DNA from 2 places in the Saccharomonospora cyanea NA-134 genome. Region 2 is predicted to be linked to the other one. Evidence: predicted binding sites of a transcription regulator. Region 2 holds the regulator's gene; the other holds the start of a gene.
What was found. Region 2 encodes LexA, which represses DNA repair genes until DNA is damaged. Its sites were predicted from a motif close to CGAACACGTGTTCG; they were not measured.

Region 1 (4,306 bases), 540 kb from region 2:
TCCAACCGCCAGGTTGCGGTCAAGGCCATGGCCGCCGAGTGCGACCTCGTGCTCGTGGTGGGCTCGCGGAACTCGTCCAACTCGAAGCGGCTCGTGGAGGTGGCGCTCCAGGCGGGAGCCAAGGACGCGCACTTGATCGACTATGCGCGTGAGGTCGACGAGGAGTGGCTGAAGGGAGCCGAGACGATCGGCGTCACCAGCGGCGCGTCCGTGCCGGACGTGCTCGTGCTGGAGTTGCTGGACCACCTCGCCGAGTTCGGTTGGGAAGACGTGCAGGAAGTCACCACGGCCAACGAGAAGATCTCGTTCGCGCTGCCGCGTGAGTTGCGTGACGAGAAGGTGCGTAGCGGCGTCAGGTGACCTCCGTCCTGCCCGGAGGCCGGTGAGGAAGGGCGGTCAGGGACGGTCGTCGTCCCACGGCCGCCCACGACGTGGCGGATGGTCGCCACGCGGCCGGCCTCCGCGAGGCGGTTCCGAACGCGGCGTGCCACGACGCGGACCGGCGCCGGGTTGGCGCCCACGCGGCGGCTGATCGCCGCGCGGCGGTTCTTCGCCTCGCGGCGGCGGTGGTGGAACCCGGCGGCCACGCCCGGCCGGGGGCTGTGGGCGGCCTTCGCCGCGTCGCCGTTTTTCGGCCTGCTCAGGCGGTGGCACCGGGCGCCGACGCGGTGGGGGACCCTCATCACGTGGTGTGCGCGGCTGTTCCGCGTCCGGGTTCTGAGTTCGTGGTGGTGGAGGAGCCGCGGGACCGCCTCGCGGCCGGGAGCTCCGTTCCGGTGGGGGTGCCGACTTGTTCTGGGCACCCGGCGCGCCGGGTGCGCGGCGCCGCGGACGCGCTTCGCCCCGTGCGGCAGGTCGAGGTGCTGCGTCCATGGCCGGGCGCGTCTTGTCCTCCTCCTGGGCGCTCTCCTCGTCGAGGGCAGCCTTCTCCTTGCCGGGCCGGGCCTTTCCGGGACGGGCTTCAGCTCGGGGTTTCACGGACTTGGCTTTGCCCGATTCGGGCTTGTCCGAGTCGGATTTGCCGGACTCGGCTTCGCCGGACTCGGGCTTCCCCGCCTCGGCCGAGGTGCCGGGGTCGCGCTGCTTCACCAGCCTCAGGACTCCCACCAGCACCGTGGCCACCGTGGTACCCGCCATCATCGGGAAACTGTTGATGAGGGGCTTGCCGACAGCCAGAGCCTTGGCCAGCGTGTCGCTGTCCTCGGGCAGGCCCGACACGGTGAGCACGACGAGTGGGACGGCCAGTGCCATGGCGAGTGGTGGCTGCACCATGGGACCGAAGAGGCTCTTGCGTTGAACCGCGAGGACCGCTCCCAGTGCACCAACGACATAGCACGCGTGGAAGACCACCGAAAGGCTGTCGGTGACGAGTTGGTCGACAAAAGCTCCGGCCAGAGCCAGCCCGAACGCCAGCAACACGGCACCCCACCACGGTATACCCCGGCGGGAGTTGATGACAGAGCGTTCGTTCCACGGAAAGGCGACCGTGTCCTTCTCGGCGCTTTCCGCGTCACTCCGGCGGTCACGAATGGCGGTCACGAGGCAATACCGTATCCCGTGCGGGGAGAAAACCTGTGACCCGCCGGTAAGGAGGACGTGTGCAGCGACGTCGAGGGTGACGTTTCAGGACAAGGCCGACGAATCGCCCGCGCGCCCGACAGGGTTCTCGTGGCCAACAGCATGCGCGACATGATCGGTAACGATAGAACGGCCCGCGAGCTCATGTCGCTGACATCTCGTCGTTCCGGCGGACCTCGGGCACGGGTGAGGGGCTCGCCGCCGCGTCCGTGAGGGGGGCCACCTGCGCTCGGAAGCTGTCGAGGGCTTCGACCTCACGCCGTCGGGCGGAGAGGAAACGCTGCAGGTGCGTGCTTGACAGGTTCAGTGCCTCCACCGCGTTGCCCGCGGCTCTGTGTGCGGCTGCCGCCTGGGATCGCACCTTCTCGACGTCGTCGACGAGTGTGCGCTCGGTCGCGGCGAACAGTGCCGCGGAGGCCACCACGGCGAAACCGGTGGGCCCACAGAGGAAGATCCGGCGGTCCAACAGCCACCGCAACAGTTCGGGATCGGTGTCCAGCGCCGCCACCACGGCCGCGTCGGAAGGAACGAACATCACCGTCCCGTAGATGGCGTCGGCCCAGCGTTGGTAGTTCTTCGCCGCCAACTCGGCGGCCCTCGATCGCAGATTGCGCACGTGGACGCGCAGTGCGTCGAGGCGCTCCTCGGGGTCGTCGGTTTCCACGGCCTCGGCCCAGCAGGCAAGGCTGGCCTTGGCGTCGACGGGAACGGTACGTCCACCGCCGACAGTGAGCAGCAGGTCCGGTTTGGCCGCTCCGCCGCCCGCGACGTCCGTCTGCAGTGTGAAGTGCAGTCCTTCCCGCAGGCCGAGTGCCCTGGCGGTCTCGACCAGTACCTGTTCCCCCAGTTCGCCACGTCCGCTGATGGACGCGAACGCGACCTCGTACCGGCGGAGGGCTGCCTGTTGGGCGTCCACTTTGGCACGTTCGGCCTCGACCTGGCGTGCTGCCCTGTCGGCTCTGCGCATGCCGTCCTGGTACAGCCGCCACAGCATGGCCACCGCTGCGGCCAGCAGCAGGGCGACCACGATGGCGGCAGTGGTCAGAATCGTCGAGCCCACCGGTGTCCGTCCTTCCCCAGTCGACGCATGACGCGGTGACGGATTCGCCGTGGCCGTGGCCGTGGCCGTGGCCGTGGTCGTGGCCGTGGTTGTGGTTGTGGTTGTGGCCTGACCACCCGGCACCTCACGTCGTCCTCCCATCATGACGGAAACCGGAGAAGAGATCAGCGCCCAAGGCATTCGAACACACGTTCGAGTGACACGCCCGGGATATGTGTGCGGATTCGTCGGCCGAGGGGCTTAGCTTGTCGGCGTGCGACTGCTCCATACCTCCGACTGGCACGTGGGCCGGACGTTCCACGGCGCCGACTTGCTCGCCGACCAGGACGCCGTGCTCTCCCACCTCGCCGAGCTCGTCGAACGGTTGTCCGTCGACGTCGTCCTCGTCGCGGGTGACGTCTACGACCGTGCGGTGCCCTCTGCCGAGGCCGTCCGCGTCGCGACGGCGGCTCTGCGCAGACTCCGGCAGGCGGGAGCCGAATTGGTGATCACACCTGGAAACCACGACTCGGCGGCGAGGCTCGGTGCCTTCGCGGACTTCGCCGAGGCGGGTGGTCTGCACCTGCGTACCACGATCGACTCCATCGACCGGCCCGTGTTGCTCGAGGACGAGCACGGGCCGGTGGCGCTGTACGGAATCCCGTACCTGGAGCCCGATCCGGCGCGGCTCGCGCTCGGTGTGCGGGACGCCCGTGGACACACCGGCGTGCTCACCGAGGCGATGCGGCGCGTGCGGGAGGACCTGTCCGCGCGGAGTCCCGGAACCCGGTCGGTGGTGTTGGCGCATGCGTTCGTCACCGGCGGCGTGGGCAGCGAGTCCGAGCGCACGATCGCGGTTGGTGGAATCGAGCAGGTGCCCGGTTCGGTGTTCGACGGTGTGGACTACGTGGCCCTGGGGCACCTGCACGGTCCTCAACGGCTGGCGGACCACCTGCGCTACTCGGGAAGTCCGCTTGCGTACTCGTTCTCCGAAGCCGTCCGCAAGTCGGTGTGGATCGTGGATCTCGACGAACGCGGGCTGGCCGCCGTCGACCGCGTCGAGCTGCCGGTGCCCCGGCAACTGGCGACGTTGCGGGGACGTCTGGAGGAGCTGCTCGAGGATCCGGCGCACGACGAGCTGCGTGAGTGCTACCTCTCCGTCGCACTCACGGATCAGGTACGGCCGGTCGACGCCATGAGGAGGTTGCGCGCCCGGTTCCCGTACGCCGTACACCTCGACTGGGAGCCCGAGGGCGGGGCGGTTGGGGCCTTACGGTACTCCCAAGCGGTGCGCGGGCGGACGGATCTCGAAATCGTCGAGACCTTTCTCGCTGACTGCCGTGGGACAGAGCCCGGCGACCGCGAGCGCGAGTGGCTGGTGGCGGCGTTGGAGGCCGCCGGGAGGGCGAACGCCGACCACAGGGAGGCCGTCCGATGAGACTGCACCGGCTGGAAGTGTGTGCCTTCGGGCCGTACGCCACACGACAGGTCGTCGACTTCGACGCGCTCGGCGCCGACGGCCTGTTCCTGTTGCACGGCGACACGGGCGCGGGGAAGACCACGTTGCTCGATGCGGTGGCTTTCGCTTTGTTCGGTACCGTTCCCGGCGCCCGGGCCGAGGCCAAGAGACTGCGGTGCGACGTCGCCCAGCCCGATGCGCCCACCGAGGTCGTGTTGGAACTCACCGTG
Region 2 (4,306 bases):
CCTTGACGAACAACTCCGCGTCGAACGTGCCGTCCTCGCGCAGGAACTTGAGCAGGTTCAGTGAGGCGAGGTTGCAGCTGGAGTTGTCCAGGTGCATGTACTCGGAGCACGGGTTCGAGGCGGTGATACGTCCCGACTCGGGGCACGTGTGCCAGTCGTTGATGGTGTCGTCGTACTGCAGCCCCGGGTCGGCGCACTCCCAGGCCGCCTGCGCCATCTTGCGGAACAGGCCCTTGGCGTCGACCTGCTCGAGAACCTCACCGGTGGTCCGTGACCGGAGACCGAACGCGCCACCGGTCTCCACAGCCTGCATGAACTCGTCGGACACGCGCACCGAGTTGTTGGCGTTCTGGTACTGCACCGACGAGATGTCCGCGCCGCCGAGGTCCATGTCGAAACCGGCATCACGGAGCACGCGGATCTTGTGCTCTTCCTTCGCCTTGGTCTCGATGAACTCCTCGACGTCGGGGTGGTCCACGTCGAGCACGACCATCTTGGCCGCCCGACGGGTCGCGCCGCCCGACTTGATGGTGCCCGCGGAGGCGTCCGCGCCGCGCATGAACGACACCGGGCCCGACGCCGTGCCACCGGACGACAGCAGCTCCCGCGAGGAGCGGATGCGGGAGAGGTTCAGGCCCGCGCCCGAACCGCCCTTGAAGATCAGACCCTCTTCCCGGTACCAGTTGAGGATCGAGTCCATGTTGTCGTCGACCGACAGGATGAAGCACGCACTGACCTGCTGCTTCGAGCTCGTACCGACGTTGAACCACACCGGCGAGTTGAAGCTGAACACCTGGTGGAGCAGCATCCAGGTCAGCTCGTGCTCGAAGACCTCGGCGTCGGCGGCACCGGCGAAGTAGCCGTGCTCCAGGCCCGCCTTGACGTAGGTCTTGACGACACGGTCGATGAGCTGCTTGAGGCTGTTCTCGCGCTCGGGGCTGCCCACCGCGCCGCGGAAGTACTTGCTGGTGACGATGTTCGTCGCGTTGACCGACCAGAACTCCGGGAACTCCACACCGCGCTGCTCGAAGTTCACCGTGCCGTCACGCCAGTTGGTCATGACGACGTCGCGCCGCTCCCACCGCACCTCGTCGTAGGGGTGCACGCCCTCGGTGGTGTAGACGCGTTGGATGCGCAGCCCCTTGCGCGAGCCCGAGCCGCCGCGCTTCTTGCTCGGCTTCGGCGAGGATTCCGCGCCGACCCCCACGGTTTCTGTCATGACTCCCACTCCCGCGTTAGAAACTGGCGGCGACGTGACCCGTCGTCCGCGTCCTCACTCGCTGTGGTCCTGCTGGGCCGAGGACTCGGCGATCGCCTCACGCAGGTTCTTGATCTCGGCTTCGAAGTCCTCGATCGACGAGAAGGACCGGTAGACGCTCGCGAACCTCAGGTACGCGACGGTGTCGAGTTCCCTGAGTGGGCCCAGAATGGCGAGACCCACCTCGTGGCTCGGAATCTCCGCGACCCCAGCCGCCCTGATCGAGTCCTCGACCTTCTGAGCGAGCTGTTTCAGAGCGTCGTCGTCGACAGGACGGCCCTGACAGGCCCGCCGCACTCCCCGAACCACCTTGTCCCGGCTGAACTGCTCGGTCACTCCCGACCGCTTGACGACGGCGAGCACCATCGTCTCCGACGTGGTGAACCGGCGGCCGCAGGCCGAGCACGACCGACGCCGTCGGATCGCCTGGCCCTCGTCCACCTCACGGGAATCGACGACCCGGGAGTCCGCGTGCCGACAGAACGGACACCGCACAGTCGAACACCTCCCGAAACATCCCCTGCACAGCAGGAACGCCACCGACAACGCACTCCACGGCGTACCGCGCGTGAGTGTCGTCCACGCCACGACCGGACACCACCGACAGTGAACGTAGAACCGATCCTACCCCAACTTGTGGACCAATTACAGCGATGTAACTACTAGATGTAGGGGTCGACCATAAGACGCGGCCCGGTCCACCGCAACCGCGACCCCCTCCCTCACCGGAGTGAGATCCGACCTAGGATGCCGCGCCCCGACACGCGCCCGGCGAGCCACCCCGCGGCCGCTCGAACGCGGCCCGGACAGCCTACGGTGCGCTCGGAACGGCCGCGCCGGGGCCGGGCCCCACGACCGCCGGGTCCGTGGCGACGAGTCCGAGGCCCACGACCGCCGCCGCCACCACGAGCGCCACCACCGCGAGCCACGGCCAGTGGGCACCACCGCAACGCCGTCCCCTCCTCGTGGGATCACCGCGCATGCCCCCACCACGCCGCAACCCCGGAGCAACCGGAGACCGCGTCGGAGGGCGACGCGCGCAGCGTCCACCGCCCGCGGCCGGCGGGCGGGCCGGAGCCACCCGGACCACATCTGAGCGCTTCGTCACCACGACCATGCCGGCCACCTCTTCCGCTCGACCGTCCACCCCGCGCCGTGGACCCACCACGCGGGCGAGCGCATACCGCCTCGAACACCCGTGCGAACATGTACCACCAAGACGCGCGAAGATCGAGCACCCAAGGCGTGTTGCTCGAACAAACGTTTGAAATCCCCGACGAAGCGGACTAGCGTCGCAACCGGATGTACGAAAAGCCCCACATCAGGTCGGGCTTACGACTGGGAGGCAAATCGCGGTGGCACGCAAGACAACGGGCAACGACGTGAGCGGCGGCGAGGTCCCCGACCTTCCGCGCACGGTCGAGAACCCGGACGAAAGCCTGACACCGCGCCAACGGAAAGTCCTCGAGGTGATCAGGACCTGGGTGGACAAGTACGGATACCCGCCGAGTGTCCGGGAAATCGGGGAGGCTGTCGGACTCACGTCCACCTCATCTGTTTCCCACCAATTGAAGGCGCTCCAGCGCAAGGGTTACCTACGGCGCGACGCCAATCGCCCGCGCGCGGTGGGAATGCTGACGATCGGCCGCGAGCGGTCGGCCGCGTCGTCGGGCTCACAGACCGAGGACCCGGTCCGCGAGCCCGCTCTCGTCCCGCTGGTGGGCCGTATCGCCGCGGGCGGGCCGGTACTCGCCGAGGAAGCGATCGAGGACGTCTTCCCGCTGCCGAAGGACATCGTCGGCGAGGGTGAGGTCTTCCTGCTCAGCGTCACCGGCGACTCGATGATCGGCGCGGCCATCACCGACGGCGACTGGGTCGTGGTGCGGCAACAGCCCACCGCCGAGAACGGCGACATCGTGGCAGCGATGATCGATGGTGAGGCCACGGTGAAAACGTTCAAGCGCAAGGACGACGGGCACGTCTGGCTGATGCCGCACAACGAGGCGTACGAACCGATTTCCGGTGACGACGCCACGATTCTCGGAAAGGTCGTCGCGGTCCTACGGCGACTGTGAAGGGGAGTCCGGCGATAACGGCGTGAACACCGGCGTACTCCTCACCGAGGAAAGACGGGCGGGTGTTCCGTGCGCCGTTTCCAACCCTTCCCTCGGTTCGGTCAGGCACGCGCCGCCCTACCGACGGCGGCGGCTGCCCCAGGCCACGAGCACAGCGGCGAGGACCGCGGCGACGGCGAGGGCAGGAGCCAGGCCGAGACCGGATTCCCGGTCGACCGGCTCCTCCGGTGCACTCGCCGCGCGATCCTTCGGTTCGGCCCTGCCGTCAGGTTGGGCGCCCACCAGCGAAACGGCGTCCCGAACGGCTCGCAGCGGCTCGCCACGGCCCTCGCTGGCGGACAGAAGCGTGCCGTCGGGGGTGAAGGCGATGGCCTCACCCTGTGCTTCGCCGGGCAGGGGAACGCGTACCGGGTCACGGGTGAACGCCGCCGCGACGTCCCCGTCGACCACCGGGTAGAGGTAGGCGTCCGTGTACGTGCGCAGGGCTACCACGCTACCGTCCGCCGACAGCGCGGCTCCCGTGACGAGCACGGTGCCCACGGCCCCGAGCGGACCTCCCTGCGTCCCGGTCGGCCGCAACGACACCGTACCGACCTCTTCGAGCGGGGTCGGCCCAGGACTGACGAGCGGCTCGGCCGGACGGTAGACGCGGGCGGAACCGACGACGTTCTTCGTGATGATGTACGGCGTGCCCGCGTGGTCCACCACGAGCGCCTCGGCGTCCTGGGGACCGTCCGGATACGTGAGGCGATACAGCACGGAGGTGCCGTCCCGCGACAGGGCGTGCACGGCCGCCGTCTCGCGTCGGCCACGGTTGTCCCCGGTGTCGCCGAGCCACAGGGTCCCGCCGGGGCCGAGTGCGAGGTCCTCGACGTCGTACGGATCCGTCGGAGCCGTCAGCACCTCTCGCACCCGGCAGGCGTCGTCCAGAACGGCGACCTCGACCTGTGTGCCGCCGTCACTCACGGCGTAC

Region 1: SACCYDRAFT_RS20395 (exonuclease SbcCD subunit D) is a predicted target of LexA. The motif match lies at 2,820-2,833, and genes of this name have one in related genera.

What each region holds. Positions count from the first base shown of each region.
Region 1 is NZ_CM001440.1:4,373,801-4,378,106, reverse strand. Features, by position in the region: gene SACCYDRAFT_RS20410 (4-hydroxy-3-methylbut-2-enyl diphosphate reductase) at 1-360, shown strand, start outside; gene SACCYDRAFT_RS26075 (DUF6542 domain-containing protein) at 397-1,539, opposite strand; gene rmuC (DNA recombination protein RmuC) at 1,721-2,638, opposite strand; gene SACCYDRAFT_RS20395 (exonuclease SbcCD subunit D) at 2,892-4,055, shown strand; gene SACCYDRAFT_RS20390 (AAA family ATPase) at 4,052-4,306, shown strand, end outside.
Region 2 is NZ_CM001440.1:3,830,891-3,835,196, forward strand. Features, by position in the region: gene SACCYDRAFT_RS17730 (vitamin B12-dependent ribonucleotide reductase) at 1-1,219, opposite strand, end outside; gene nrdR (transcriptional regulator NrdR) at 1,274-1,753, opposite strand; gene SACCYDRAFT_RS26425 (hypothetical protein) at 2,070-2,240, opposite strand; gene lexA (transcriptional repressor LexA) at 2,614-3,333, shown strand; gene SACCYDRAFT_RS17750 (hypothetical protein) at 3,451-4,306, opposite strand, start outside.